2 regions of the Slackia sp. CM382 genome follow, and region 2 is predicted to be linked to the other one. Evidence: riboswitches for the same ligand, from Rfam matches in the RefSeq annotation. Region 2 holds a riboswitch; the other holds the start of a gene.
What was found. Region 2 has a riboswitch for thiamine pyrophosphate ahead of cytX (putative hydroxymethylpyrimidine transporter CytX). Riboswitches for the same ligand answer to the same signal wherever they lie in the genome.
Positions count from the first base shown of each region.

Region 1: linked by a shared signal. The riboswitch ahead of thiM (hydroxyethylthiazole kinase) and the one ahead of cytX (putative hydroxymethylpyrimidine transporter CytX) in region 2 are both predicted to bind thiamine pyrophosphate.

Region 1 covers NZ_ALNO01000018.1:127,845-142,557, reverse strand. The annotation lists gene HMPREF1155_RS07690 (FtsW/RodA/SpoVE family cell cycle protein) at 1-88, shown strand, start outside; gene murG (undecaprenyldiphospho-muramoylpentapeptide beta-N-acetylglucosaminyltransferase) at 85-1,194, shown strand; gene murC (UDP-N-acetylmuramate--L-alanine ligase) at 1,242-2,633, shown strand; gene murB (UDP-N-acetylmuramate dehydrogenase) at 2,643-3,545, shown strand; gene HMPREF1155_RS07670 (cell division protein FtsQ/DivIB) at 3,532-4,551, shown strand; gene ftsZ (cell division protein FtsZ) at 4,736-5,896, shown strand; gene HMPREF1155_RS07660 (polyphenol oxidase family protein) at 5,983-6,750, shown strand; gene HMPREF1155_RS07655 (YggS family pyridoxal phosphate-dependent enzyme) at 6,756-7,454, shown strand; gene HMPREF1155_RS07650 (cell division protein SepF) at 7,476-8,147, shown strand; gene HMPREF1155_RS07645 (YggT family protein) at 8,147-8,404, shown strand; gene HMPREF1155_RS07640 (DivIVA domain-containing protein) at 8,449-9,279, shown strand; RNA gene rnpB (RNase P RNA component class A) at 9,354-9,723, opposite strand; gene HMPREF1155_RS07635 (thiamine diphosphokinase) at 9,819-10,520, shown strand; TPP riboswitch at 10,520-10,628, shown strand; gene thiM (hydroxyethylthiazole kinase) at 10,617-11,462, shown strand; gene thiE (thiamine phosphate synthase) at 11,455-12,105, shown strand; gene thiD (bifunctional hydroxymethylpyrimidine kinase/phosphomethylpyrimidine kinase) at 12,095-12,907, shown strand; tRNA gene HMPREF1155_RS07615 (tRNA-Glu) at 13,452-13,528, opposite strand; tRNA gene HMPREF1155_RS07610 (tRNA-Gln) at 13,553-13,626, opposite strand; gene HMPREF1155_RS07605 (CCA tRNA nucleotidyltransferase) at 13,723-14,713, opposite strand, start outside.
Region 2 covers NZ_ALNO01000019.1:82,725-97,437, forward strand. The annotation lists gene HMPREF1155_RS08230 (FtsW/RodA/SpoVE family cell cycle protein) at 1-1,828, opposite strand, end outside; gene HMPREF1155_RS08235 (Stp1/IreP family PP2C-type Ser/Thr phosphatase) at 1,828-2,988, opposite strand; gene HMPREF1155_RS08240 (FHA domain-containing protein) at 2,985-3,398, opposite strand; gene HMPREF1155_RS08245 (DUF3662 and FHA domain-containing protein) at 3,409-4,785, opposite strand; gene HMPREF1155_RS08250 (serine/threonine-protein kinase) at 4,872-6,620, shown strand; gene hemH (ferrochelatase) at 6,750-7,766, shown strand; gene HMPREF1155_RS08260 (MFS transporter) at 7,761-9,152, opposite strand; TPP riboswitch at 9,295-9,408, shown strand; gene cytX (putative hydroxymethylpyrimidine transporter CytX) at 9,397-10,593, shown strand; gene HMPREF1155_RS08270 (ABC transporter ATP-binding protein/permease) at 10,742-12,484, shown strand; gene HMPREF1155_RS08275 (ABC transporter ATP-binding protein) at 12,481-14,229, shown strand; gene HMPREF1155_RS08280 (iron ABC transporter permease) at 14,377-14,713, shown strand, end outside.

The sequences.
Region 1 (14,713 bases), on a different contig from region 2:
TTCGGATATCGGGCTTGCCGGCGGGCATAGGCCGCGCCGTGCGGGACGCGAAGGCTTTAGGGAATTCGAGGAAGGGAAACGCAGATGAGGATCGTTCTTACAGGCGGCGGCACCGCGGGGCACATCAACCCGGCGCTCGCGCTTGCCGAGCGCCTCGAAGCCGACGGGCACGAGGTCTGCTACGCGGGCACGCCCACAGGCGTCGAAGCGCGCCTCGTGCCGCAGGCGGGCATCGCGTTCTTCCCCTTCGAGGGGGCAGGGTTCGATCGGGAGCGTCCCTGGACGATCGCATCGTCGACCGTGAAGCTCTACGCTTCGAGCCTGAGGGCCCGTTCGTGGATGAAGAAGATGCGGCCCGACGTCGTCGTCTGCTTCGGAGGCTATGTATCCATCCCGGTCGGATTCGCTGCATCGCGCCTCGGCATCCCCGTGGTCGTGCACGAGCAGAACTCGGTCATGGGCATGGCGAACCGATTCCTTGCGAAGCGCGCGCGCAAGGTCGCGCTCACCTATGCCGTGACGGAAAAGGACGTGAGGCCGGGGACGGCGGTCGTGACGGGCAATCCGGTCAGATCGAGCGTGGTCACGTCGACGCGCGCCCAGGGCCGAGAGATGCTCGGCGTGCCCGAGGATGCGACGCTGCTCGTCGTGTTCGGCGGCAGCCTCGGCGCCCAGCACGTCAACGAGGCGGTCTGTCGCCTGAAAGAGCGGCTCCTCGCCGTCGACGGCCTCTTCGTCGTCCACGTCGCGGGCACGGGCAATTATGAGGAGACGGCGTGCGCCTTGGATCTGGACGATGCCGAGAAGGAGCGCTGGAAGCTCTTCGCCTACCAGGACCGCATGCCCGAGGTGCTCGCTGCGGCCGATGCGGTGCTGTCCCGCGCGGGCGCGACGTCCCTGGCCGAGATCGCGGCCATCGGCGTCCCCGCGCTCCTCGTCCCGTTCCCGTACGCCGCGGAGGACCATCAGACCATCAATGCGCGCTCGTATGTGGAAAGCGGCGCGGCGCGCATGATCGCGGATGCGGACATCGATAGCGAGGAATTCGCGGCCCGTCTGCTCGAGCTCGTCTGCGACGAAGGGTTGCGCGCCTCCATGCGCGAGGCGGCGCGCGGGGCGGGTGCGCGGAATGCAGCCGTCGCGCTCGCGAACGTGGTATATTCCGTCGTTGGCGTTTCGGGCGCCGCGTCCTGACGGTCGCGTCCGTCGTCTATCGTTGGTTTGGCTCTAGGGAGATATTCATGAATGCAGGTTCGAATGTGCGACGCGTCCATTTCGTCGGCGTCGGCGGGGTGGGCATGAGCGGCATCGCGCGCGTCGCCGCCGATTTCGGCATGGCGGTTTCCGGATCCGACATGGCGACGTCCGCGTACACCGACCAGCTCGTCGCAGCAGGCATCCGCGTGTTCGTCGGCCACGATGCCGCCAACGTCGATCCCGCATGCGACGTCGTCGTGGCGTCGACCGCTGTTCCCGACACGAATCCTGAAGTCATGCGCGCCCGCGAGCTCGGGATTCCCGTTTGGCAGCGCGCGCATATGCTCGCTGAGCTCGGACGCGGCAAGAAGACCCTGGCGGCCGCCGGGACGCACGGGAAGACGACGACGTCCTCGATGCTCGCCGGAGCCGTCGATGCGCTCGGGCTCGATCCGACGTTCATCGTCGGCGGCATGGTCGACGCCTATCGCACGAACGCGAAATCAGGGATGGGAGACTATTACGTCGTCGAGGCCGACGAGAGCGACGGATCGTTCTTGAACCTTTCGCCCTACGTCGCGCTCGTCACCAATGTCGAGGCCGACCATCTCGACCACTACGTGGGCGGCATCGACGAGATCCGCGCGACGTTCAAGACGTTCATGGCATCGGTTCCCGCCGACGGCGCCCTCGTCGTCTGCGGCGAGGACCCATCGCTTGCGGAGCTTGCGGAATCGACCGGGCGCCGCGTCGTGTCCTACGGCTTTTCCCCGGCATGCGACGTGCGCGTGTCCGACTACGCCACGCACGGCGTCTCCAGCACGTTCACGCTGAGCTTTCCCGACGGCACCGTCGTCGAGAGCGGCTTGGCCAAGAATCCCGGTCGCCATAACGCCTTGAATGCGGCGGGCGTGCTCGGCGTCATCTGGGCGCTCGGCCTCGACGTCGCATCCGCGTCCGCGGGCATCGCGTCCTATTCGGGCGTGCGTCGCCGCTTCGATCTCAAAGGCGAAGCCGCAGGCGTCGCGGTCGTCGACGACTATGCGCATCACCCGACGGAGATCGCCGCGACGCTTGCTGCCGCGACGGGCCTCGATTTCAATCGCGTGCATGTCATCTTCCAGCCGCATCGCTATTCACGCACCGCATCCCTCGCTGACGAATTCGGTCCGGCGTTCGCGGGCGTCGATTCCCTTACGGTTCTCGGTGTCTATGCGGCGGGCGAGGATCCTATCGAAGGAGTGAGCGGCAGGCTCGTCGCCGATTCCGTCCGCGCGTGCGGCTCGGTTTCCGACGTGTCCTACATCGAGGATTTCGACGAGGCGATCCGTTCCGTCGTCGATCGGGCCCGGGAGGGCGACCTCGTCATCACGATGGGCGCGGGCAGCGTCACGAAGCTCGGCCCCGGCATCGTCGACGCGCTCTCGGCGCGCTAGGGGCTTCGCATGGCGTCCCTTCTCGGCCTGCCGCCTTCGTTTTCGGGATTCGTGCTTGAAAACGAGCCTATGAGCAGGCATACGACCTATCGCATCGGCGGGCCGGCGCGCGCGTACGTTCGCGCCGATTCCCTTCGCTCTCTCGTCGACGCCATCGACGCCTGCCGCATCCGCGGCTTCGGGTGGTTCGTTGCGGGGCGGGGAAGCAACCTGCTCGTGTCGGACGAGGGATTCGACGGCGTCGTGATCTCGCTCGGCGCCGAGTTCTCGTCGTGCGCCGTCTACGACGATCCCGACATCGTCGTGGCAGGCGCCGCATGCCCGCTTTCAGGCGTCGTGCGCAAGGCGTTCGAAGCCGGACGGTCGGGTATGGAATTCGCCGTCGGCACGCCCGGATCGATCGGCGGCGCGCTTCGCATGAATGCGGGAACGCGCAACGAATCCATCGGGATGCGCGTGAAGTCGGTGGTCTCGTATCGCCCCGGCGCGGGTCTCAAGCGATACGGCGCCTCGGACATATCCTGGGGGTATCGGTCCTGTTCGCTTCCGTCTGACGAGATCGTCTTGGAGTGCGAGCTTCTGACGAAGCCTGGGGATGCGATGATCAAGGCGCGCATGGAGGGGGCCATGGCGCGGCGCCGCAAGACGCAGCCGCTCACGTTCGCTTCGTGCGGCAGCGTGTTCAAGAATCCCGAAGGCGAATCGGTCGGCCGCCTGATCGAAGGCGTGGGCCTCAAGGGCCGGCGATGCGGCGATGCGCAGATATCGGATCTTCATGCCAATTTCATCGTGAACCTGGGGCATGCGCATGCTTCCGACGTCGTTTCGCTTATGCTTGACGTTCAAAACGCCGTACGCGTCGAATACGGCATCGACCTTGAACCGGAGGTTCGCTTCCTTGGATTCGCGTAGGAGCATATCCGACCGATCGTCCGTGCGAAGCGGGCGTTCCTCATCGCGACGCCCCCAGGCCGCCTCCCGTTCGACCCGTCCCGCACGCAGGGCGGCCTCGTCTCCGTTCGGCGCTCCGAGCAGCGGGTCCGAGCGCCTGCATGCCGCCCGTGCGGCACGGGAGGGCTCCGGCCTGACGTCGATGCGCGTCGGCGATATACGCCGCAACGACCGCATCCGTCGCGATCAGGAGCGCCGGCGCGGCGTCGCACGGCGCGTCGTGGCCGTTCTCGTCGCGATCGCGGCATTCCTCGTCGCGGGCGCGGCGGCCTATTCCTCGAATCTTTTCGCCATCGAGGACGTTTCGGTCGAGGGGGTCGAGCATCTGACCTCCGAGGAGATGAGCCGGCTTGCGGCCATTCCTGCGGACACGACGCTTCTGCGCGTCGACACGGGCAAGATCGAGGCGAACATCCTGCGGGATGCATGGATCAAGAAGGCGAAGGTCTCGCGCGGATTCCCGAACACCCTCGTCATTTCCGCGACCGAACGTCCGATAGCGGCGACGGTCGAGGTTCTGTCCGAAGACGGATCGACGAGCGAGCTGTGGGCCATCGCCGACGACGGCACGTGGCTGTGCAGGATTCCCGACCAGGACAGCGCCGAGGGACGGGCCATGAGCCCCGCCATCTACGACGATGCCGCGCATGCGCTCGCCATCACCGACGTCGCCTACGGCCTGCGCCCTGAAGTCGGGTCGACCTGCACCGATGCGAGCGTCAACAACGCGCTTGCCATCGTCTCCGGCATGACGACCGAACTTAAGGACCAGGTGAAGCAGATATCCGCCTCGTCCTCGGACAACGCGACGCTCACGCTCGATTCCAACGTGGAGATCGCCTTCGGCGCTGCGGAGGACATTCGCGACAAGGAACGCGTCTGTCTGCAGATCCTTAAGGACAACGAAGGATCGGTCGCCTATATCAACGTGCGCGTGGCGAGCAGCCCCACCTGGCGTTCCGTTTGATCGCAGCGCATTCCGCGTATGTGCCTTTGGCGCATCGGCGCGTCTGATATGCCTGCTCGCGCTTGCATTGTCGGTCTCTTCGTGTAAAGTGAACCTGCTATGCTTCGTTTGAATGGGGCAGCGCACGAACACAAAGCGTTTCATCGAGGCTCGACGGTACGTATTCGGTTTTCTGGAGGAGACTATGTCTAATTCTATGGGTTCGGAGCACCTCGCCGTAATCAAGGTCGTGGGCGTCGGCGGCGGCGGAACCAACGCGGTCAACCGCATGGTCGATGCCGGAATCAAAGGCGTCGAGTTCATCGCCGTCAACACCGACAAGCAGGCGCTCCTCCTTTCCAATGCCGACAAGACCATCCATATCGGCGAAGAGCTGACCCGCGGTCTCGGTGCGGGCGCGAATCCCGAGATCGGCTGTCAGGCCGCCGAGGAATCCCGGGCGGAAATCGCCGACGCGCTCGCGGCCGCCGACATGGTCTTCGTGACCGCCGGCGAAGGCGGCGGCACCGGCACCGGCGCCGCGCCCGTCGTCGCCGAAATCGCGCGCGAGCAGATCGGCGCGTTGACGGTCGGCGTCGTGACCAAGCCGTTCAGCTTCGAAGGGCGTCTTCGCCGCAACCAGGCCGAACAGGGTTGCGATCTGCTTGCGCAGAAGGTCGACACGCTCATCGTCATTCCGAACGACCGTCTTCTCGAGGTCGTCGACAAGAAGACCTCCATGCTCGACGCCTTCCGCCTCGCCGACGACACGCTGCGCCAGGGCATCCAGGGCGTGACCGACCTCATCACCATTCCCGGCCTGATCAACCTTGACTTCGCCGACATTCGCACGGTCATGAAGGATGCGGGCACGGCCATGATGGGCATCGGCTTCGGCTCGGGCGAGAACCGCGCCGTCGAAGCCGCGACCGAGGCCATCAACTCCAATCTCCTCGAAGCCTCCATCGCCGGGGCGAGCCGTGTGCTCTTCTCCATCGCCGGCGGTCCCGACCTCACGCTCGCCGAGGTCGATGCGGCTGCGCGCGCCATGGAATCCGTCGTCGACGAGGATGCCAACATCATCTACGGCCAGATCGTGGACGAGAGCCTGGGCGATCAGATCCGCATCACCATCATCGCGACCGGTTTCGCGCGCACGAACCAGTCGGCCATCGACTTCGAAAGCGCCCGCAGCGACCTATTCGCCTCCACCGCCGCTGCGAAGCCCGCCGCCAAGCAGAGTTCTCTGCGCGACACCTATACCTCGAATTCCAGCCATCCGACGTCTCCCGCCGCCTCGTCGGCGTCCGCGTCGAGCCGCGTGACCGACGAGGACTACATCCCCGACTTCCTCCGCCGCCGCTAAGCGGGCGCCGAGGACCGAGATCGATGCATGCAGCCCCGAGCCCTTCCTTGCCGCTTCCGCGGCTCGCATGGGGCCGGGGCTTTTCCGTGCCCGCGCTCCTCGACGAGGACCTCTTCGCCGTCACAGGCGTGCGCATCGCCTTCACGTGCCGTGACGGCGGCGTGAGCGCGCCCCCGTACGCGGGCCTGAACCTCGGGTCGCATGTCGGGGACGATGCGCGGGATGTCGCCGCGAACCGCGCGCGTCTGATGGCGGCGTTCGGCTGCCAGGACGCTCGTCTGGTCGTGCCGCATCAGGTGCACGGCGATGCCGTCGTCTCCCTTGACGACGCCGCATCGTGCGAGGCAGCTATCGCCCAGGCGCGCGAGGCCGCCGATGCGCTCATCGTGCGCGATGCCCGCATCGCAGCGCTTCTCTGCTTCGCCGATTGCGTGCCTGCGATCATCGTCGCGCCCGACGGCAGCTTCGCCGTCGTGCATGCGGGGTGGCGCGGCGTCATGAACCGCATCGTCGTCAAGGCCGCCTTCGACCTCGTCGGAGGCGATGCCTCGCGCCTATCGGGATGTAATGCGTATATCGGGCCGCATATAGGGACATGCTGCTTCGAGGTCGACGAGGAGCTGGCAGCGCGTTTCGCCGCGACGTTCGGCGACGGCTGCGTGCGAGAAACGCGCCATGTGGATATGGCCCGCGCCCTTGCGGCGGACCTCTCGAAGGCAGGCATGGACGAGAGGCGCATCTGCGATGCGGGCCTGTGCACCTACGAAGACGGGCGATTCTATTCATACCGACGCGAAGGCGGGACGTGCGGGCGCCAAGGCGCCTTCGCCTGCCGCATGAAGGACCGAAGGTGATTCCCATGGCATTGAAGGATCGATACGACGCGATACGGACCCAGGTGGTCGATGCGTGCGCCGCGTCGGGCAGGGATGCGTCCGCCGTGCGCATCATCGGCGTGTCGAAGACCGTGGACGTCGATGCGGTTGCCGAAGCCGTTGCGGCCGGCATCCACGATTTCGGCGAGAACCGTCCCGATGAACTCGCGCGCAAGCACGATGCGTTTCCTTCCGAGCGATGGCACTTCATCGGCAATATACAGTCTCGCCATCTCAAGGACGTGGTGGGGCGCGCGTGCCTCATCCATTCCCTGTATCGGCCGAGCCATGCCGACAAGATCGATCGTCTCGCGGACGCGGCCGGCATCGTCCAGGACGTGCTCATCGAGGTGAACGATGGGGAAGAGAACAAGCAGGGCCTTTCCGCATCCGAACTCCCCGCTATGATCGAGCACTGCTTCGGGCTTGCGCACGTGCGCGTCCGCGGACTCATGATGATGGCGCCGAAGGATTCGCCCGAGGAAGCGGATGCGTCGTTCGCGCGCCTTGCGCGCATCCGCGAGGAGATGCGTCAACGCTTCGGCGCCCAGGGCTTGACGCTTGACCTCGATGAGCTTTCAATGGGAATGAGCGACGACTATCTTCAGGCCATCCCCTACGGGTCTACTATGGTAAGGATAGGCCGCGCGATCTTCAGCGATACGTATGGACTTTGCGGCTGAGACAGGAAAGACAGGAAAGACATGGCGTTCAGATTCCCGAATATCGATGAGGTGAAGGATCGACTCGGCCTGCCCTCCCCGCACAACGTCCCGGCTGCGCGCTCGTCTCGCCGCGCATCATCGCGCGATGCGGACGATGAGTTCGAGCGCGAAGACTACGGCGAATACGCGTACGACGATTCCGCCGACTATGCCCAACCCGGATACGTGCGACCCGCTGACAAGGTTGCTGCCGCAGGCCGCATGCCCGCGCTCGTGACCTCTCGCGACATCCGCGTCCGTCGTCGCGCGTCCGCATACGACGACGCATCGGCCGATGCCGCGCCCGCCCGCTCTTCGGCCGGGCTCGAGAATCTGTTCTCGTCGACCGCCGAGCCCCGCACGTCCGTCTCGGCTGCGGCTCCCGAGGCGTCGCTCGCGCCGCGCGTGCGCACCATGGTCGTGGTTCGTCCCGAGACCTACGACGATGCGGAGCGCGTCGCCACGGCGCTCAAGATGCGCAGCGTCGTCGTGCTCGCATGCGCGGCCGCTCCGGATGCCTTGATGAAGCGCGTGCTCGATTTCTCGTTCGGCGCCGCGAGCGCCTTAGGGGCGCAGGTCGACGTCATCGCTCCGCGCGTCTTCGCGCTCAATGCCGGCGCCGCTCTGAGCGATGCCGAAAAGGAACAGCTACACGAACAGGGAATTCTATAATGCATACGATTCAGTACCTGATTGTCTCCATCGTCGACGTCTACTCGTTCATCCTGTTCGTCTATATCATCATGTCATGGATTCCGATGAAGTCGGGCTTCATCGCCGACGTGGATGCGGCGCTCGGCCGCATATGCGATCCGTATCTCGGTATCTTCCGTCGCGTCATCCCGCCCATCGGCATGGTGGACGTTTCGCCCATCCTTGCATTCGTTGTATTACAATTGGTTGCCAGGCTGGTCGTAGCCGTCTTGTAGGTCCTCGATCGCGAGGTCGGATTCGCATACGTTAAGGAGCTGTAATGGCCATCACTTCCGAAGAAATCCAAAACCAGATCTTCACGGTCAACCGCAAGGGCTACGATCGCGACGAGGTCGATGTCTTCCTCGAGCATGTGGCTGACGAGATCGATGGCCTGAATGCCGAGATCCGTCGTCTGACCGAGCAGGTCCGTTCCATGCGCGACGCCGATGCCGGCTCCATTGACGACGAAGCGCCCATCGATCTCGATGCCGCCTTCGCCGAGCCTGCGATCGTCGCGGAGCCCGATGCCGAACCTGCTCCCGCCGCGCCTCTGACCGAGGATGAGAAGGACGCGCGCATCGCCGAGCTCGAATCCAAGCTTGCCGCGAAGTCGAGCGATGCGTCTGTCATCGCCGAGGCGCTTTTGACCGCGCAGCGCTCCGCCAAGGAGGTCACCGACAAGGCCGAAGCGGATTCCCGCAAGATCCATAAGGACGCCGAGGCCGATGCGGCCGATATCATCGAGCGCGCCAACGTGGAGCGCGCCAAGATCGAAACGGCGATTTCCGACCTCGAGCTTTCGCACAAGGCCACGTGCGAATCCTACGCCGAGAGCCTGCGCGCCTTCATCGACGATGCGAACAAGAAGCTTGCGGATATCAACGAGGAGCTCACGCGCAAGAAGCCGGTGCGCACCCAGATGCATTACGCGTCTGCCGCCGCCGCACCCGCGCCGACCGGCGCCGTGGCGGCGTCGAACGTCATCCCCGGCGCGCATGCCAAGCCGGCGGCCCGCAATGCCGCTCCGGGCGCGACGCAGGTCGTCGAGCGCGATCTGAGCGGTTACGGCGATGCGTCCGATGCGTTCGACCTGGGCGATCTCGACTAAAGACTGAAGGCGGCATGCGGCAGGCATGCGCCCCGAATGAAGAAAGGCTCCCGATCGGGAGCCTTTCTTCATATGCCGTAGCGGGCCTGTAAGCCGGGTTCTGTCTTTGAAGACGGCCATTTATCTAGGGCGCCGAAGCGCCTCGAGCAGGCTACCCGCATGCACGGAGAGACGACCGTATCGCATGCCTATTCGCCCTTGCTTCGGATGGGGTTTACCAAGCCGCACCGTTACCGATGCGCTGGTGCGCTCTTACCGCACCTTCTCAGCTTTTCTCCTGCCGACGCCGAGACGCCGCATCCCGAAGGGATCGCAGGGGAGTTTCCTTTTCTGCAGCACTTTCCGTCGGGTTTCCCCGCCCGGCCGTTAGCCGGCATCCTGTCTCTTGAAGCCCGGACTTTCCTCACGCGCCGAAAAGGCGCCCGCGACCGTCCGGCCCGCATAGCCAGCGTATTGTATCATGCGCTTGCAAGGCGTCGGGCAGACGGCCCGGACGTCATGCAAGAATCAATCGAGGCGGCGAGGTTCGGGAGGTTGCGGTGGAGCAGCGGCACGAAGGCGGATGCGTCCGCATCGCATCGTCGGGCGGTGTCGGATCTTCGGGCGGCATCTGCGCCGTCGTCGGATCGGCGGCCTTCGACGAGGCGTTTTTCTTTCGCCATCGGTTCGACTACGTCGTTGCGGCGGATGCGGGGTTCGCTTCGCTTATGCGTGCGGGAATCCGCCCCGATGCCGTGGTGGGCGATTTCGATTCCCTCGGATTCGTCCCCGATGTTCCCGATGCCGTCGTCCATCCCGCGCGCAAGGACGAAAGCGACCTGTTTCTCGCCTGCGAACAGGCGCTGGCGCATGGGTGCGGGACCATCGCGCTGCTCGGTGCGCTCGGAGGCCGGCTCGACCAGACCTATGCGACCCTTCAGACGCTCGTGCGGCTTTCCCATCGGGGCATCAGGTCTTTCGCCGCAGGAGACGGCGAATGCGTGGCCGTCCTTACGGGAGGCGCGTTCGACGAACTGTTCCTTCCTGCTTCCTTGAACGGGGGATTCTCGGTCTTTTCCGCTTCGGACCGCTCGTTCGGCGTGGACGAGGAAGGGGCGTCGTATGCGCTCTCGTCGGCAACGCTGTCGAACGACGTTCCGCTCGGGTTGTCCAACGAATGCGCAGGCGCTCCCATCCGCATATCCGTATCCGAGGGCGATCTGCTTGTTTTTCTCCCGTCCTCGACGACCTTCGACGTATAATCCCGCGCATGGGGAGCTTGCGCGAGCAGGCTGAGAGGGGGCTTTTCGCGTCCCGACCCGTGGAACCTGTTGGATAATGCCATCGAAGGGAGAACCATGGCCATAGAGGCTGAACTTGCGCGCATGCTCGAAGACGTGCGCGCGCACGGACCGCTCGTCCACTGCATCACCAATTACGTGACGGTCGAAAGCTGCGCGAACGCCGTTCTGGCGATCGGCGCGAGCCCGATCATGACCGACGAGGCGGAAGATGTCGAGGATATCGTCTCCATCTGCGGCGCGCTCGATCTCAACATCGGCACGTTGAATGCCCGTACGATCGAATCCATGAGGATCGCAGGAAGCAAGGCGACCGAGGCGGGCACGCCGATCGTGCTCGATCCCGTCGGCGCCGGCGCGTCCCGGCTGCGTACCGCGACGGCTTCCGGCCTGCTCGACGACCTGGGAATCAGCGTCGTGCGGGGAAACATGAGCGAAGTCAAGGCGCTTGCCGGCGCATCGACGTCCACCAAGGGCGTCGATGCGAATCCCCTCGATGCCGTCACAGAGGACACGCTGGCCGAAGCGGCCGCGTTCGCGTGCGACTTCGCGCGCCGCGCCGGGTGCGTCGTCGCCATCACGGGCGCGATCGATGTCGTGGCGGACGAGGCGCGCGCGTTCGCCGTGTTCAACGGAAGTCCGCTCCAAGGCCGCATCACGGGCGCCGGATGCATGCTGTCGGCCGTCTGCGGAGCCTACGCGGCCGACCATAGGGACGACACCCTCGTCGCGACTCTCGCCGCCATCGTCCATATGGGCATCGCCGGCCAGATGGCGTCCGAGCGCATGGGCGAGAAGGACGGGACGGGCAGTTTCCATACCTATCTCATGGATGCCCTGTCGACGCTCGACGGTGCCGCGATGCGCGATCGCGCGTTCGTGCGGGAGATCGCCCGTGGATAGTCCGCGCGCCTACATCGCCGCGCATCCCGAATGCCTGCTGCTCTACGGCGTGACCGATAGCGCCTGGCTCGAGGGGCGCTCGCTTGCCGCATGCGTATCCGATGCGGTGGCCGGCGGCACGACGTTCGTGCAGCTTCGCGAGAAGAAGATGGCGACCGATGCGCTCGTCGCGTTCGCGCGGGAGGTGCATGCGGCATGCCCGGATGTGCCGTTCGTGATCGACGACGACGTCGACGCTGCCGCGCGATCGGGCGCGGACGGCGTGCATGTGGGCCAAGAGGACGCCGCGTGCGCCTCGGCGCGCGCACGCCTCGGGGACGATGCCATCGTGGGGGTGTCGGTCCAGACCGTTGCGCAAGCCCTGCGCGCTGAGCGCGACGGAGCGGACTATCTCGGCGTCGGCGCCATCTTCAAAACGGCAACGAAGGCCGAGGCGGCGGACGTCTCTCTTGAAACCTTGCGCGCTATCTGCGATGCGGTCGATATTCCCGTCGTCGCCATAGGCGGCTTGAACGAACGGACCGTCGATGTGCTCGCCGGAACAGGCGTGCGGGGCGCAGCCGTCGTTTCTGCTCTGTTCTCGGCGGACGACGTTCGCGGGGCCGCGCAGCGTCTGTCGGAAAGGCTCCATCATGTCCTATAGCGTACCTACCGTGCTGACCATCGCGGGCTCGGACAGTTCGGGCGGCGCGGGCGTCCAGGCCGACCTCAAGACCATCGAGTCGTTCGGTCTGTTCGGCCAATCCGCCATCACGTCGCTCACCGCGCAGAACACCCTGGGCGTGAACGCCGTCTTCGACGCGTCGCCCGAGTTCGTCGAAGCCCAGATCGATGCCGTTTTCGATGATATGGTCCCCGATGCCGTCAAGATAGGCATGATATCGTCGTCGGCTATCGCCGAAGCCGTGGCGCGCGCGCTTCGCCGGCGCGATGCCCGGCATATCGTCGTCGACCCTGTCATGGTCGCGACGAGCGGCGCCGATCTCATGCGGGATGGCGCCGTCCGGGCCGTCGTCGGCGACCTCTTTCCTCTGGCGGAGGTCATCACGCCGAATCTGTCGGAGGCCCGCGCGCTCTGCGGGTTCGACATCGTCGATGCGGCAGGCATGGAACGCGCCGCTCGCATGCTTGCAGGCATGACATCGGGCGCCGTGCTCGTGAAAGGCGGTCATCTCGACGAAAGCGCCGATGACTGCCTTGTGTTCGATGGCCGGACGTGCTGGCTGCGCGGAACGCGCGTCGATACCGGCAACACCCACGGAACGGGATGTACGCTTTCGAGCGCCATCGCCTGCGGGCTTGCATCGGGGAAATCCGCGATCGATTCCGTGCGCGTCGCGAAGGCCTATGTGGCCGGCGCTCTTTCGAGCGGCTTTTCCATGGGGAAGGGGTCGGGTCCGCTCGACCATATGTGGCGTTTGCGCGAGGCGCTCGCTTCGCTGTGACCGCAGAGCGGCCGGCATGCTTCGGCATGCGCGGCCGGGCGTATGGGGCCGCGATGGACGAATCGCATCCCGGAGAGCACGGAGTGCCGCAGGGAATCCGTGCTCTGGGTGCCGTTCGGATCATCGCGGCCTTTTCGCGTGCGGCACGAATCAGGGGTGCGCCATGGTAGATGGGCGCAGGAAGCCGAAGGGCGGGGGCTCGCCGCCCGGTGAGTTTCTCGGCAGATGCCCGCAAGGTTCCAGCAAGGTTTCTGCATGATGTGCTGTGGATAACTTTCTCTGAAATATGCACGGAATAAGAGTTCAAAGCGTGAATGGGATGAATTCTGCAAGAAAAGCAATGCATGTCGATGCGAACGATGAGGGAACGGGGGATGTTCAAGGCAGGCCTGCGGACAATGGTGCGGGCTAGAACCCCATGGGGCGCGGGCGTGCATGAAAAGCCGCTGCGTCGGCGCATGCACCGGGCATCCGGGTCGTTCGCATGCATGTCGGAAATGTGCGTTGGGAATAAAAAACCACCGCCGAAGCGGTGGTGCATCGTTGGTAGCCTGGAGGAGATTCGAACTCCCGATCTCCGCCTTGAGAGGGCGGCGTCCTAAACCGCTAGACGACCAGGCCATGTATGTTGTGGCGCTTAGTAAATGGCTGGGGTGGAAGGAGTCGAACCCTCACATACGGCACCAGAAACCGCTGTCCTGCCATTAGACGACACCCCAATGTGTGAGTCGCATGTCTAAGCGCGAGTACGTATATTACTGGCGGCATCATGCTTCGTCAAGCATGAATTCTAAAAAATCAGCCGCATAGGGCGCTTATCGTCGCCAGGCGCTTGCACGTGAATCCAGGAACGAGAGGAGGGCGTCCCGTTCGTTGGGAATACGGTCGTCCATGACTTCGTCGAGGGCTGCCCGAAGCGCGGCCCCGACACCGGGACCGCAAGGAATTCCGCAGGCCATAACGTCGTTTCCGTCTATCTGCAAGTCGGCGATCCGAAATGCGCTCCGATCCTTCAGCACATCTTCGAGGACGGATTCGACCTCATCGGCCTGCGCGCCCCGGTCCCGGTGATCGGGTGCGTGGGCGGCCGCATCCGCTCTTTTGACGTCGAGCAGCTCGCGAAAGAGGGTCACGTCGCCGCCCATGCGGTTGAGCATGCGCCGCACGCCTCGCGGCGTCGCGGGAACGATGTCCTGATGCAGCGCGACAAGCGTGCAGATGGCGTCGATGTCCGTCGCCTTGAGCCGAAGACGCTGGAGCGCCTTTCTCGCGATTGCTTCCCCGGCCTGCGGATGCCCTTTCGCGTGACCGATGCCCTCGTCGTCGACGGTGAAGACGCTCGGTTTCCCGATGTCATGGAAAAACGCGGCGTAGCGGGTGATGCGTCGGGCCGGAGCGGCGCCGACGGCATGCGCGCTGTGCTCGAGCACGTCGTAGATGTGATAGGGCGTGCGCTGATCGAAGCCCTTCATGGGCAGCGCTTCAGGGATGAATACGCCGATCACGTCGATCCATTCGATGATGGCGTTGCAGGCATGGTCTCCGAGGAGCATGCGGGAGAACTCGTTTTCGATACGTTCGGCCGCAACGCCTCCGATGAGCGGCGCGAGCCGACGCATGGCCGATTCCGTGCGGTCGTCCACGGCGAATCCGAAACGCGAGGCGAATCGAACGGCGCGCAGGATGCGGAGAGGATCCTCCTGAAAGCGCTTCATCGGATCGCCCACGGTTCTGATGATGCCGCCTTTCAGGTCGGAGCATCCGTCGTACGGATCGAGAAGGCCGCGTTCGGGATGATACGCGAGC
Region 2 (14,713 bases):
TGACCACGACGGCGCCCTTGTAGCCGGCGAGCTGCTTTTCGGCAGCTTCCTGGATATTGGAATTCAACGTGAGCGTGACGTCGTTGCCCGGCGTCTCGATGCCCGCGGCGCTTTCGATCACGTCTTGCCAAGACGCGAAGTTCGCCTGGCCCTTGAGCGAGTCGTTCATGGACGCTTCGATGCCCGAGAGGCCGTAGCGCTGCGAATAATAGCCGACCACATGGCTCGCGAGCGAGCCTTCGGGGTAGACGCGCTCGTACGTGCCGTCGCCCTGCGCCTCGCTTTCGGCGAGAACCACCCCGTCGTAAGTCGAGATGGATCCGCGCTCGGTGGATGCTTCCTTATAAAGAGTGTGGTTGTTGCCCGGGTAGCTCTGGTAGTCGTCCGCCTTCACGACCATGATGTAGGTGAGGTTGGCCACGAGCACGGCGAAGAGCACGGCGAAGGCGATCATCGTAGCGGTCAGGCGTTTTCCAAGCGCAACGCGTCCGAGCACGCCGGATTCCGCGGCGGCGTGGCTGCCTATGGGCGCCATGCGCGACGTGCCGTCGGCTATTTCTGACGAAAGGCCAGTGCCCTCGTCGCCCGCGCGCAGCAGCAGGCCGATGGCGATGAAGCTGGCGAGCAGGGACGATCCGCCTTGGCTGATGAAGGGCAGCGTAATGCCGGTCAGGGGGATGAGGCGCGTGATGCCGCCGACGATAACGAAGGCCTGCAGCACGATGATGATCGTGGAGCCTACGGCCACGAAGGAGCTGACGTCGCTCTTGGCGCGCGCAGCGGTTGCAAATCCCCTGATGGCAAGCGCAAGATACAGCAGCAGCACGCCGGCGCCGCCCAGAAGCCCCGCCTCTTCGGCGATGGCGGCGAAGATGAAGTCTGATTCGACGACCGGGATGTTCTTCGCCAGGCCGTTGCCGATTCCTACGCCGAACAGCCCGCCGTCGGCGAGCGAATAGATCGTCTGGCAGAGCTGATAGCCCGTGCCGGATGGGTCGGCGAAGGGATTGAGCCAGGTGGCGACGCGGATCTGCACGTGAGAGAAGAGCATGTACAGGATGGCGGCGCCGATGGCTGCGGCGCCGAAGCCGATGACCAGGTAGATCTTCTTGCCGGATGCCACGTAGAGCATCGTGATGAACAGGACGAACAGGACGAGCGCCGAACCGAGGTCCTTTTCAAGGGCGACGACGGCGAACGAGATCGCCCACATGGCGAGCAGCGGAAGCAGCGTTTCGGCGTCGGGCAGGCGGAAGCGGCCGACGCGCACGGTGAACACCGATATGAGCTCGCGGTTCTCCGCTAGATAGCCGGCGAGGAAGAGCACGATGGCGATCTTGGCAAGCTCGCCGGGCTGGAGGCTGAAGGGGCCGATGGTCAGCCAGATGCGGCTGCCCAGCACCTCGGTTCCGACGACGGGCAGCATCGGAGAAAGCAGAAGCACGATGCCGATGCCGATGAAGACGTACTTATGCTGCACGATGCGGTCGAGATTACGCGCGACCACGAGCACGACGATCATGCAGATGATACCGGCAAACAGCCAGATGACCTGACGTCCTGCCAGGTCGGGGGCCAGTCGGGTGACGAACGCGATGCCGATGCCGGAAAGCGCGAACACGACGGGCAGGATGGCCGGATCGGCATTCGGCGCGAAGAAGCGCACGGCCGCGTGGGCCACGACGAAGGCGCCGAACAGGCCGATAGGCACGGCGAGGGTCTGGGTGTTGAGCGCGGTGCCGTCGTGCATGAGCACCATGGCGAAGAGCAGCAGCACGAGAGGCGCCGCCAGCAGGAGGAGCAGGAGTTCGGTGTTGCGACGCGACATCAGGCGCCTCCCTTCGAAGATGGGCCGCTCGACGAGCGGGCAGCCGCGCTCTTGGAGGAAGATGGATTCGTGTCCTGGGACTGCCAGGTTGCGACCAGATCTTCGGCCGCTTCGACGGAATCCACGCGGATGCCCTCGTCGGTCAGGCGCGACAGCGTGTTGGGCGGCAGGTCGAGCGATGCGATGTCGACGCCGGTCGAGTGATCGTATGACCAGGTCTTTATGCCGAGGACTTCTCCGGGAAGGCCTCGGCAGATGACGACTTGGCCTTCGTTGACGGTCAGAAACGCGATATGGTTCAGATAGGCATGCCCCGCGAAGGCGGAGCCGATGAAAATCGCCGCGAGCGCGATGGCTCCGAGAATAGCCGCGAAGCGCGATTTCAGGGCGATCTTCTTGCGCTTCGCTTCGGCGTTGCCGGGGATGTCCACGACGATGGTGGTCACATTGTCGTGCCCGCCTGCATCGAGCGCCTGGTCGACCAAGGTGTCCGCACAGTCTTGGGCATCATGGATGCGGCGCATCGTCTTGGCGATGTCGTCGTCGCGCACCATGCTGGTCAGGCCGTCCGAGCAGAGCAGCAGGCGGTCGCCCGCCTTCACGTTGATCTCGTAGATGTCGGGCAGCGTATGCGGGTCCGAGCCGAGAGCGCGCGTGATGACGCTGCGGTTCGGGTGGACGCGCGCCTCCTCTTCGGAGATCTGTCCGCTTTCCACCAGGTCGGCGACCAGGGAATGATCGCGCGTCAGGCGCTGGAGCACGCCGTCGTGCAGCAGATAGGCGCGAGAATCTCCGACCTGTGCGACAAGCAGCCGTTCTCGGTCGACGATCGCGCAGGTGAGGGTTGTGCCCATGCCTTTGCGCCCGCGGCCCTGCCGTGCGGCGACGATGATATTGCGGTTCGCTTGGACGACGACCCGCGCGAGCTCTTGCGCGTCGGCGTTGTCAGGAGTGTCTTCGATAAGGGTCTGGGCGGCGATTTCGCTTGCGACTTCACCTGCCGCATGGCCGCCCATGCCGTCCGCCACGGCGAACAGGGGAGGGCGCACGACCAGGCTGTCTTCGTTATGCTCGCGCACCAGGCCCACGTCGGTCCGCGAACCGTACGTGGGGAGCGGCGTGCGCTCGTGCCGGCCCCGTGTGCTTCGCGAGGCCACTATTCGAACCTCGCGCGGATGACGACGTCGCCGATGTTGATGACATCGTTGTTGCGGAGCGCGGTGGGCGCCGAAATGCGCTGCCCGTTGACGGCGGTGCCGTTGGTGGAGCCGAGGTCTTCGACGAAGAGGTTCTGGCCCATGAGCACGAAGCGCGCATGCCGGGCGGAGACGTAGCTCGCGCCGATGACGATATCGGCGCCGGGCGAGCGGCCGACGATGATGGGGCCGTGGACGGACATCTTGACGCCGCGCAGTTCCTTCGGGCCCTTCTCGACGGACACACCCCAGCTGCGTTCCTTCTTACGCTGGCCTTTGACCAGGCCGATTCCTGTGCGCATGATGGCGAACAGGAACAGATAGAGCAGCGCGACGAAGAGCAGGCGGCCGGCGAGCAGGATGATGTCGATCACGGCCGGGCTCCTAACGAAGCGTGAAGACGAAGTCGGTCACGCCGAGCGTGATGCGGTCGCCTTCCTGCAGTCCTCTACGGGTGACGAACTGGCCGTTGACGTAGGTGCCGTTGGTCGATCCGAGGTCGGTGATGACCCAGACGCCCTGCGGCTCGAAGCGGATCTCGGCGTGATGACGCGACGTGTTGAGGTCATTCACGACGATGTCGTTCGAGGTCTCGCGGCCGATGAGGATGCGGTTGGTGGCAAGGTCGTACGTGCGCATGGACACGGTGTTGACCAGACGTGCATGGGCGGAACCCTGGGAGGGCGCGTACGCGGAGGCCTGGGCGCCGCCCGTGAATGCGGTGGTGGCGTGTTCAGGCACGCGGCCGGCGGGCGTATAGGGTGCGGGCGCGGCCGGGCGCGGCGCGGCAGGCGCGGGAGCAGGGGCAGGGGCGCCTGCGGGATAGATTTCGGGCAGGCCGAAGACCTGGCCATGCGCCTGATAGGACGCCTGGTCGGGCTCGCCTTCCGCACGAGCTGCCGCAGCGGCGGGCGCGTCGGCGGCGGCGCGGGGCTTCTTGTCGAAGACGAGCGGCACGGAATCCGCCTTATGGCTGGAATAGAGCGGGTTGGAGACGGGCGAGGGAACGTCGAAGGCGTCTTGGCCGTCATTCGCCTGCGCATCGCGAGGCGCTGCCGCGGCGTCCTTGTCGTCATAGTCGGTGAAGTTCTTGCTGTCGAAGGTGTATTCGCCGTAATCGAGCGAATAGTCGATCTCTTCCTTGGGAACGCGCGGCAGCGGCGGCTTTTCCCGGGTTTCGGGAGCGTAGGCGTCGTACTGCGGGTATGCGGCGTTCTGGTCGGCGCGATACGGCGTCTCATAGGCGCCGGAGCGGGCGTAGGGGTCGGCGGGCGCAGCCGGCATCGGCTGCGCGGGATGCGGGAAGTCGCCTGCGGCCTGGTGCGGCGCCGGGGCGGATGCCTGCGCGGATGCGGGCGACATGCTGTAGCGCTGCATTTCCTCGGCGCGAAGCTGCTTGACGATGGAGGCGCTCACGACTTCGGCGACGATGTCGAATTTGCCGCGGCGCAAGGTGTCGTCTACGATGAAGCGCACGAGCGGCTGGCCGTCCATGGTCAGGCCGTCGGCCGCCGCAGTGGCGGAAAGGCGCGTCTCGCATTCGCCTGCGAGCGTCGGATAGAAGCCGAAGAGGCGCTGGTCGTCGTCGCCGTTCACGAGAACCGTGTACAGGGTGGGGGCGTATTCCCGTCCGGCGCTGAGGATTTTCTCCCTGCGCATCTGCTTTTCAGCCTTTTTGACGATCTGCACGGGGGAAAGCGGGGTATCGAAGACTTTGCCGCCCGATTCTTCCGGGTTGCCGGACCTGGAGAACAATCCCATGGGTGGTTACCTCAAGCCTTTCTGCGGTTTTGGTTCGTGAGCTCAAAGCATATAATAACGACTCATTCTAGTCGAAAGGGCGGCAGGTGCAAAATCTCATCTTGAACAGATACCGCCCCATCTCGACCGCAGGTAAAGGCGGATATGCAACGGTTCAGGTGGCGTGGGACACGCGCATCCAGAGACGCGTCGCGATCAAGTGCCTGCCCCTTGCGAGCGTGGACCCCGATTCGGTCGGGTACGAGGCGCCCGGGCTTTCCGAGGCACGCACCGCGGCCATGCTCATCGACCCCGCCATCGTGGGCGTGCTCGACTTCGAAATCGAAGGCGAGATGGCCTATCTCATCATGGAATACGTGGACGGCATCACGCTGACGCAGCTCATGCGCCAAGAAGGCATGCTTTCTATCGATGCGGCGGCCTGCGTGTTCGACGCCGTGTCCCACGCATTGGAGGCGGCGCACGACAATCTGGTGCTTCATCTGGACATCAAGCCCGACAACGTGCTCATAAACCGGCAGGGTCAGGTGAAGGTGACCGATTTCGGCCTGGCCGAGCTTTCGCACGAGGCGGGCTTCGGCCGCGCCGCCGGCGGTACCATCGGCTACATGCCGATCGAACAGATGCGGCTCGAGTCTCCTGATAAACGAACGGACGAATGGGCTCTTGCGGCCCTTACCTACCAGATGCTCACAGGCGACAACCCGTTTTACGCCGACACGCTCTCCGAAGCCGAGCGCGCGATCGAAGAAGCGGAGATCGTCATCCCGTCCCAGGTGCGCGGCGATGTGTCGCCTGAGCTCGACGACGTGCTGTTCCATGCCCTGACGATCGAGCGCGAAGGCCGCTTCGATACGGTGAAGGAATTTTCCGGCCAGCTCATGCCGTATTTAGGCGACGTTCGCCGCGGCAAGCGCGAGCTTGCGCGGATCGTAGGCGATGCGACCGACGATGCCGCCGACATGCCGGACGAGGCATCCGAGGACGATGGCTTGGACATGACCGACCTCGATGGGCTGGGCGGCCGCGCCGCGCAGGTCGCACCCCGTCTGTTCTCGCTTGCGGCCTGCCTGTTCCTCGTTGTCGTTTCATTGGGGAATATGCCTCGGATCGCAGGGGGCACGGGATCTGCGGCCCTTGCGTATTGGGCCGTCGTCGGGGTGGCCGCCGCGGCGGCGCTGCTCCTTCCTGCTGCAGGATCGCTCGTCGCGCTGGCGGCGTTTTCCGCAGCGCTCTTCATGACCGGCGCCTACGGCTTGGGTTCTGCGGTCGCCGCCGTCGGCGCCGTCTGGTGGCTTTTCATCGGGCGTCGTGGGCGCGCGCCTTCGCTCTGCCTGCTGGCGGCGCCGCTCGCCGGCGGGTTCGGTGTGGCAGCGTTTGCGCCGATGGCCTGCGGATGCGAGCTTGACGTAAAAGAAGCGGCGGCGACTGCTGCCGCATCGGCCGTTCTGTGCTTCTGTCTCGCCTGCGCCGGATCCTTCAGCCTTGCGGGATGGGATGCGCTGAACCATCTGTCGTTCGGCCAGGCCATGGATACGCATGCGGTCGCCTTGCTGTCGGATCCCGCCATATGGCTTGCCGCGGCGTCGTGGGTCGTCGCGGCGGCCGTGCTTTCGTTTTCGCGCCAGCGGGGATCGTTCTTTCTGTTCGCGCTCGGCATCGCGGCCGCAACGGCCATCCTGTCCGCCGCAGCGATCGGGGGATTGGTTCTCGGGGGCGGGTTCGTGTCCCATGCGCTCGCGTTCGGCGTTTCGGCACCTGCGTTGGCAGCCGGCGTCCTCGCCTTCGCCGTCGCGCTCGCGCGTCGCCATCAGGCGCGTTCGGATAGGTGGTAGATACGCTGTGACGTGCGTGTTTGGGGAACCCTGCAATCTGACGGGTGATTCTTCGGCGTCCCGATGCTATAAAGAACGGGTTTCATTCCCCGTCACGCGCGGTTTCTCGCGCTGGAAGAGAACCGCCGCATGCTTGGCATCCTGATCGTCAATACCGGCACCGCCGCCGCGCCGACCGAAGAGGCCGTTCGTGCGCACCTGCGCGAATTCCTCCAAGACCGTCATCTGATCAACGTGCCGCCTCTGATCTGGCGCCCGATCCTCGAGCTCTTCATACTGCCGAAGCGTCCGCGTCGAACCTTGGATCGTTACATCGATTTCTGGACTCCCGAAGGCAGCCCGTTCATGCTGGAGTCCCAGGCGCAGCGCGACGAGATAGCCCGTCGCCTTGCGCATCTGATAGACGAGCCGCACGAGGTCAGGCTCGCGATGCGCTACGGCCAACCGAGCATCCGCGGCGCGATCGAAGCATTCCTGGACGCGCGCGTCGATCGCATCATCGTGCTGCCGATGTATCCGCAGAAGACCATTCCCTGCGCGGGAAGCGTGTTGGACGAATTCGACGCCCAGTTCGCCGCTCTGACGAAGGCGCGCAGCCTGTCCGCCGATGCGGCGCCCGAGGTCCTGCGCATCGACGAATATTGGCGCGAACCGGGATATCTTGATGCGCTTGCCGGCTCCATCAGGCGATGCTGGTCGTACCGTCCGGGATCGAAGCTCGTCATGTCGTATCACTCAATTCCCGTCTCATATGTGACGAAGGGCGGGGATACGTATCCCGACGCGGCGGCGGAGACGCTGAGGCGCACGGCGGAAATCCTGGGCGTTCCTGAAGAAGACCAGGTCATCGCATTCCAGTCGCGCTTCGATAGCCGCAGGTGGGTGGGGCCGATGCTGGTGCCTACCGTCCGTCGCCTCGCGGCCGAAGGCGTGCGCGACATCGCCGTCGCCTCGCCCATCTTCTCCGTCGACTGCCTGGAGACTTATCACGACATCCGGTTCGAGGCGAAGGCCGCGTACCTGGATGCGGCCGCGACCGCGGGGATCTCCGACCCGTCATTCACCTACGTGCCCGCCCTTGGCGCCGACGCTGCGTTCATGGACGCGATCGCGCGCCTTATCGCGCGTCGCGCAGCCCGTTCATAACGAGGCCTTCAAGGCCTGGGACGGCGCATCCAATGCGCGGATGTCCTTGAAGAGGTATCCGGAGAGCCCGATGACGAGGAAGAGGATTCCCGAAGCGACGAAGAACGTCGGGATGCCGATCCATTCGGCGATGACGCCGCCGACTGCGATCCCTGCCGGCATGGCAAGGCCGATGAGCGCATAGAAGAACCCCATGGCGCGCCCCGTCTTCTCTTCGGGAACGCGCTGCTGGATGAGCGTCATGAGCGGTCCGTTGAACCACGCCATGAAGACGGATGCGAGCCCCATGAGGCCTGCGTAGATCCAGAACGCGGTGGAAGGAAGCAGCCCTGCGGCGATGATGGGCACGGCGATGAGGACGGCCGAGGCGCAGAGCAGCAGCGCGAGCCGCCTGCCGCCTCCCCAGGCCATGATGACGATCGATCCGACGAGCATGCACGTTCCCGAAATCGCCTCGGCGACAGAGACCATCGTTCCGTCCGCGCCGAAGTGCTGCGTGGCCATGAGCGGATAGATCGCGCCGAGCGCCGCGAAGGCCATAAGCCCTACGGTCAGCCCTCCTAGAAGCATGACGAGTCCTTTATGGACGCGCAGCGCATCCCAGCCGACGCGCATCTGCTCGGCGACGGTGGATTCCTCCTCGACCTTCACGGTGGGGATTTTGACAAGGCTGAGCGCCGCGCAGGCGACGAGGGCGCCGATGAATTCGATGATGAGCGTGGGCGCCAGTCCAAAGGCCGTATAGAGCGCGATGCCCACGGCGGGCGCGCAGATGCTCGAGATGCTTTCAAGCAGCTGGTCGAGGGTGTTGATGCGCAGAAGGTGCCGTTCCGGGACGAGCATGGGCATGGCCGCCGTCATCGCCGGGGCGTGAAATGCGGAGAAGACGCTGCGGATGGTGGCGAACAAGCAGATGAGCGCGAATGAGCGAGTGCCTGCGACGACAAGCAGGGCGAGCACGAGCGAGGATGCGCCTGCTCCCAGATCGGCGACTATCATGACCGCCTTGCGGTTGAACCGATCTGCGACGACCCCGCCCAGCGGGGAGAGAAGCCCTAAGGGCAGCATGCTGAACATCATGAGCAGCGACAGCATGAGGGCGCTCTGCTCGGTTTGGGTGACGTGCCAGATGATGGCCCAGCCGGATGCGCCGCTCGTTACGATGGAAACGGCCTGTCCTGACCAGATGATCGAGACGATGCGAAGCCAGCGGGATGAAAGCGGCCTGCCCGAGGCGCTCATGCGCTCCTGGCTCGTGCGGGCATGCGCCGACGCATCCCCGCCGTCTTCGAAGCGCGCGATCGTGTCCGGCCGGTTCGTGTCGGCATGCATCGATGCTTCTTCCGGCATCTTCGCATCGATATCTTGAGGCGTTCCGTCTGTCATGCGTATAGCTCCTGCCGAGGCGTCGAAGGCCGTTCGAGCGCACGGGTGCTTTTAGAGTACGATCGGGCAAGGATTATAGGCCGCGTCTTTCGCGGACTCCGACGGATGCGGCCGATTGTGCTAGATTATCGGAACTCTCGAAAGACGGGAGGCGGGGAGCTCGCGCCATGCGGGCTGAGAGGAAGCGTAACGTCGCTTCGACCCGAAGAACCTGATGTGGGTAATGCCAACGAAGGGAGCCGATATGGCCGATCGCCATGCATCTTTTTCAACCCCCACGCTCGGCCTTATATGGTTCGGCGCAGCGGTATCCTTGGCGGAAATCCTCACCGGAACGTATTTCGCGCCGCTTGGAATCGAGCAAGGGCTTGCGGCGATTCTTCTAGGGCATCTCATCGGCGGTGCGATGTTCTATCTGGTCTCGCTCGTAAGCGCGCGCACCGGCGTCGGGGCGATGGATGCGACCAAACGCACGTTCGGATCGCGCGGGTCGGTGCTGTTTTCGGCGGCGAACGTCCTTCAGCTGGTCGGGTGGACGGCCATCATGATCCAGTCGGGCGCCGTGGCGGCGACGCAGATCGTCCCGGCGCTGGGCACTGCGGGATGGTGCGTCGTGATCGCAGCGCTTATCGTGGCGTGGATCGCGTTCGGCGTGCGTTGGATGGGGCGGCTGCAATCGATCGCGGCGGCGCTTCTGTTCGTGCTCACGCTGATCGTGAGTTACGTCGTGTTCGGGAGCCTCGACGGATTTCCGGCTTCCTTCGCCGCCGACGGAACCATGACGTTCGGTGCCGGGGTCGAGCTGGCGGTCGCTATGCCCCTTTCATGGCTTCCCGTCGCGGGCGACTATACGCGTTTCGCGGAGAAGCCCGGTGCGGGCAGCGGTGCGGCCACGGTCGCCTATCTGCTCGGCAGCTGCTGGATGTATATGATCGGCCTAGGAATGGCCCTGATCGCAGGCACGAGCGATATCGCAGGAATTCTGAACGCGGCGGGCTTCGGCATCGTTGGCATCATGATCGTCGTCTTCTCCACGGTGACGACAACGTTTCTGGATGCGCAGTCGGCAGGCGAGTCCGCGTCTGCCATAACATCGCGTTTGGATGCGCGCATCGTAGGCGTTGCGGCCGCCGTCGTGGGCGCGGTTTTGGCGGCGTTCGCTCCCGTGGGGGATTTCGAGGCGTTCCTCTACCTGATCGGGTCCGTGTTCGCGCCGATGGCCGCGCTCGTCGTCGCCGATTTCTTCATTCTGGAGCGCGATATGTCGGATGAGCCGTTCGACGTGGTAGCCCTCGCATTGTGGATCGGCGGCTTCGCGCTCTATCGCTGGTCGCTTGCCTGGAGCCTTCCGGTCGGCAATACCTTGCCGGTCATGGTCATCGTCGCGGGTGTCGCCGTCGTCGTGCGGCTCGCTCAGCGGCGCATGGTGCGTAAGGCGTAAGTTTTAGGGCCGTTGAGACCGGATAAAGGGATTCGTCCAGTCACGCCCTCGTCGCTCCCAAAACGGAACGTGAGCTAGACAGGATGCATGCGACCTGCTAATTTTCCGATATGTTAGTCATATCTAACTTTTATCGGAGAGGAAGAGCATGCCCCATTACGACATCCTCAGGCTCGGTCGTGCCGGATGGTTGCCCATGGTCGCGTCCTTCTTCATCGGTTTGGCTTTATCCGGCATCCTGCTTTTCCAGGCCTGGCTCATATCGCGCATCTTCTCCATGCTATATGCATGGGATTTCTCTCACATAACGCTGCTTTTAGGATTATTCGCCGTAGTTCTTCTGGTGCGTCCGCTCGTTATGCTCGTTCAGGAGCTGCTTGTCAGTCGGGTCGGCAGAAACATCAAGCTCGATGTCCGGGTGCGGCTTCTCGAGCATCTGAACAAGATGGGTCCGTTCGGCCTATCTTCGAAGCGCACCGGCGAGGTCGAGGCGCTCGTGACCGATGGCGTTGAATTGCTGGAAGATTACTACGGACGATACATTCCGCAGCTCGGCGTCACCATCGTAACCGTGACCGTGGCCATCGTCTTGCTATTCCGACTGGATCCTTTGGTGGCGTTCGTGGGCGGATGCGCGGCTTTGCTTACCCCGATCCTTCCCAATCTATGGAACAAGGTGCTGGATCGTCGCGGCTACCAGCATTGGGAACAGTATTCTCAAATGAATGCCGAGGTGGTCGATGCGATGCAGGGCATGACGACCTTGCAGCTCTTCAACAACGTGGAGCAGCAGCGGAGCAAGATCATCCACGCTGCCCGGACCCTCCTGTCCGCCACGTTGTCGCAGATGCGGATTTCGCTTCTGGGGTCCGCGATTTCATCTTGGATGGTGAACGGCGGACCTGTGATCGTGCTGGCGCTGGGCATCGTCCAGGTCTGGCATGGGCATGTAGACATCGCGCAGCTGTTCTGGTGCCTATTCCTGAGCTACGAGCTCTTCCGTCCTTTTCAGGATCTTAGCTCCAATTGGCATGCCGGCTTCCATGGCTATGCAACTGCGCAGCAAGCGCTTGGGTTGCTGAAGGCCCGAACGCCTCATGACGACGACTTGCCGAGCCAGGCGCCTCCGACCGTGTTCGATATTCATTTCGATCAGGTCTCGTATTGCTATCCGTCGACGAAGTCTCGCGCAACCGATGATATCTCCTTGGCCATCGGGTCCGGCGAGACGGTTGCGCTTGTGGGGCAGTCCGGATGCGGTAAATCAACCCTGCTCGGTCTTTTGCTCAGGTTCGGCGATCCGTCCAGCGGGAAGATCAGCATCGGCGGCATCGATCTCCGCGCGCTTTCTCGCGAGGACCTGTCTTCGCTCATTACGCTCGTTCCTCAAGAGCCGGTCATCTTCGACGGCAGCATTGCCGACAATCTGCGAGCCTGCGCACCGGAAGCCTCCGACCAGCAGCTGCGCGAACTCTGCCTCTCGCTTGGACTCGATGATATCGCCGATATCGACGAGCTGCTGGATATTCGCGTGCAAGAACGCGGCAGCGGCGTTTCCGGCGGCCAGCGCCAGCGTCTGGCCATCGCCCGCGCGCTGCTTCGCAATACCCCGATTCTGCTGCTGGACGAAGCCACGTCGGCTCTTGACTCTGGAGCAGAGCAGCTCGTCTTGTCCACCATCGAGAACCATCGCAAGAAACTATCCAGCGAAGGCAGAACCTTGACCGTCATCGTGTCCGCCCACCGTCTGGAAACCGTTCGTCAGGCCGATAGGATCGTCGTCCTATCGAAAGGCAGCCTCGTTGAAATCGGCGACCACGAAAGCCTGCTGCTCCGAAACGGTACCTATGCGGCCCTCGTCGCTACCGCCCAGGAGCTGATTCGATCATGAAGCAGAATGCATTTCGTGAAGCCTTCGATCCGCTTGCGCGGCTTTTGCCGAGACTGACGCAGTATAAGAAATACGTCGCGCTCATCTTCGTGATGCTTCTGCTGCATCGCATCTGCGTGACGGTTCTTAATGTGCTGGGAGCGGCGCTCGTCTCCCATATCATGCTCGTCAATCACATAGACGGCATCGCCTGGTGGGCGCTGGCCAGCCTGGCGGTTCTCGTTCTATCGGTGGGAGTGACCTGGTGGCTGGATATGTGGTTCGCGCACGTTTACAGCTATAAGATCATCGCGGATCTGCGTATCGAGATCTTCGATGCCATCAATCGCGTAAGCCCTTCTGGGCTGCAGCACAGGACGACCGGGGACGTCACTGCCGCGGCCATGTCCGATGTCGAGATTACCGAGTGGTTCTACGCCCATACCGTCATCGATTTCCTGGCCACGGTTGCGGCGAATGCGATCTTCACGATCGTCATGATCGTTCTGGTCGGTCCGTCCGGGATGATCCTTTTCATAACCGCTACGGCGGTTCTGCTTGTGCCGATACTCACTTTGCCCTTGCAAACCCGACAGGGTGAACGCATTCGGCAGAGTCTTGCCAGGCAGAAAAGCCGCTCTCTGGAAATGATCCAAGGGTCGCGAGAGATCATCAGCCTCGGGCTGATCGATCGGCAGCTGGACGTGATTCGAGAATCAACCCTGGAGGTCCAACGATGCAAGCGCCGGTATATCGTGCGCTCGGGCATCGAGATCGCGGTTTCGCAGCTCATGATTTCAACTGCAACCATCGGTACGTTGGCCTGGCTGCTTGCGCTGAATCAGGCCGGCAGCGTGGAGCTTGCCTATATACCGTCCGCAATGATGCTGCTCAGTGCATCCTGCAAAGCATGCCTGAGCCTTTCAGGCATGCTCCGTAAGCTCGGAGAGGTTTCAGGCGCGACGCGCAGGTTCTTCGAATTGGTCGACATGCCTCGGCAGATTCCCGACAACGGCGAATCGGCAGACTTCCCTGACGAAGCGTTGGGCATCGAATACCAGGATCTGACTTTCGGATATACCGATGATGCCAAGATTCTGGATGATTTCAGCCTTTCGATCGCGGCAGGTTCGTCGGTGGCGCTCGTCGGACGGACCGGAGTCGGTAAGTCCACGATGGCGGCGCTGACCATGAGGCTCTATCAGCCCCAATCCGGCAGCATCTGCATCGGAGGCAGGCCGATCGATTCCATTCCGCTCAGCCAACTGCGCACGCTTGTGACGCTTGTCCCGCAGCATCCGTATATATTCCGCAGCACGGTACGGGACAATCTGCGCATGGCCAAGCCGAGCGCTTCCGACGGCGAGCTTTGGCAGGCTCTCGAGATCGCTCAGCTGGATGAAACGATCCGTGCGCTACCGGACCAGCTGGATACGTTGATCGGCGAACGTGGCGCGACGCTTTCGGGCGGACAGCGTCAGCGTCTCAGTCTAGCCCAGGCGTTTTTGAAGAATTCTCCGATCGTGATCTTTGACGAGGCGGTGTCGAATCTCGACCCGAATCTAGAGCAGAAGCTCGTCGCAGCAGGTCGTTTCATGTATGAGGGTCGAACTACGATCACCATCGCGCATCGCCTCTCGACCATACGTTCGGCAGATTCGGTGGCATTCGTCGAGGACGGCAAGCTCTCGGCTTTCGGCACCCATGAACAGCTCTTACGGGATTGCCCACGATACCGTGCCTTCATGGAGCCCGTAACGGGATGACGTAGGGCTGCTCCATGCCGTCAGCGCTCTTTTTCGCCTAAAAAAATTAGACATGTCTAACTTTTTTAGGTCTATTGGAATAAAATAATCGAATCCGACCGTTCAGATACCTAGTTTGAAGGATGTGCGAATAAGGATGATCTGCGGATGAACCGACGTGCGGTCTTAGTGGTCATTGTGGGATCTCTGCTGTTGATCGCCTCTATATTCGCGGCCTTCGGAATCGGGCTCGCGGATATTTCGCCACGTGTTGTCCTGGAGGTTTTCTGGTGCAAGATTTCCGGAAGCCAGGGTTCGTTCAGCCCACGTGACGAAGTGATCGTTTGGGATGTCCGCGGCGCGCGCATAGTGCTCGCCGCAATCGTCGGAGCAGGTCTTTCTATTTGCGGTGCCATCATGCAAAGCCTGGTGCGCAATGTGCTGGCAGACCCGTATCTGCTGGGCACTGCATCGGGTGCGTCTGCTGGTGCAGCCCTCATCTTGG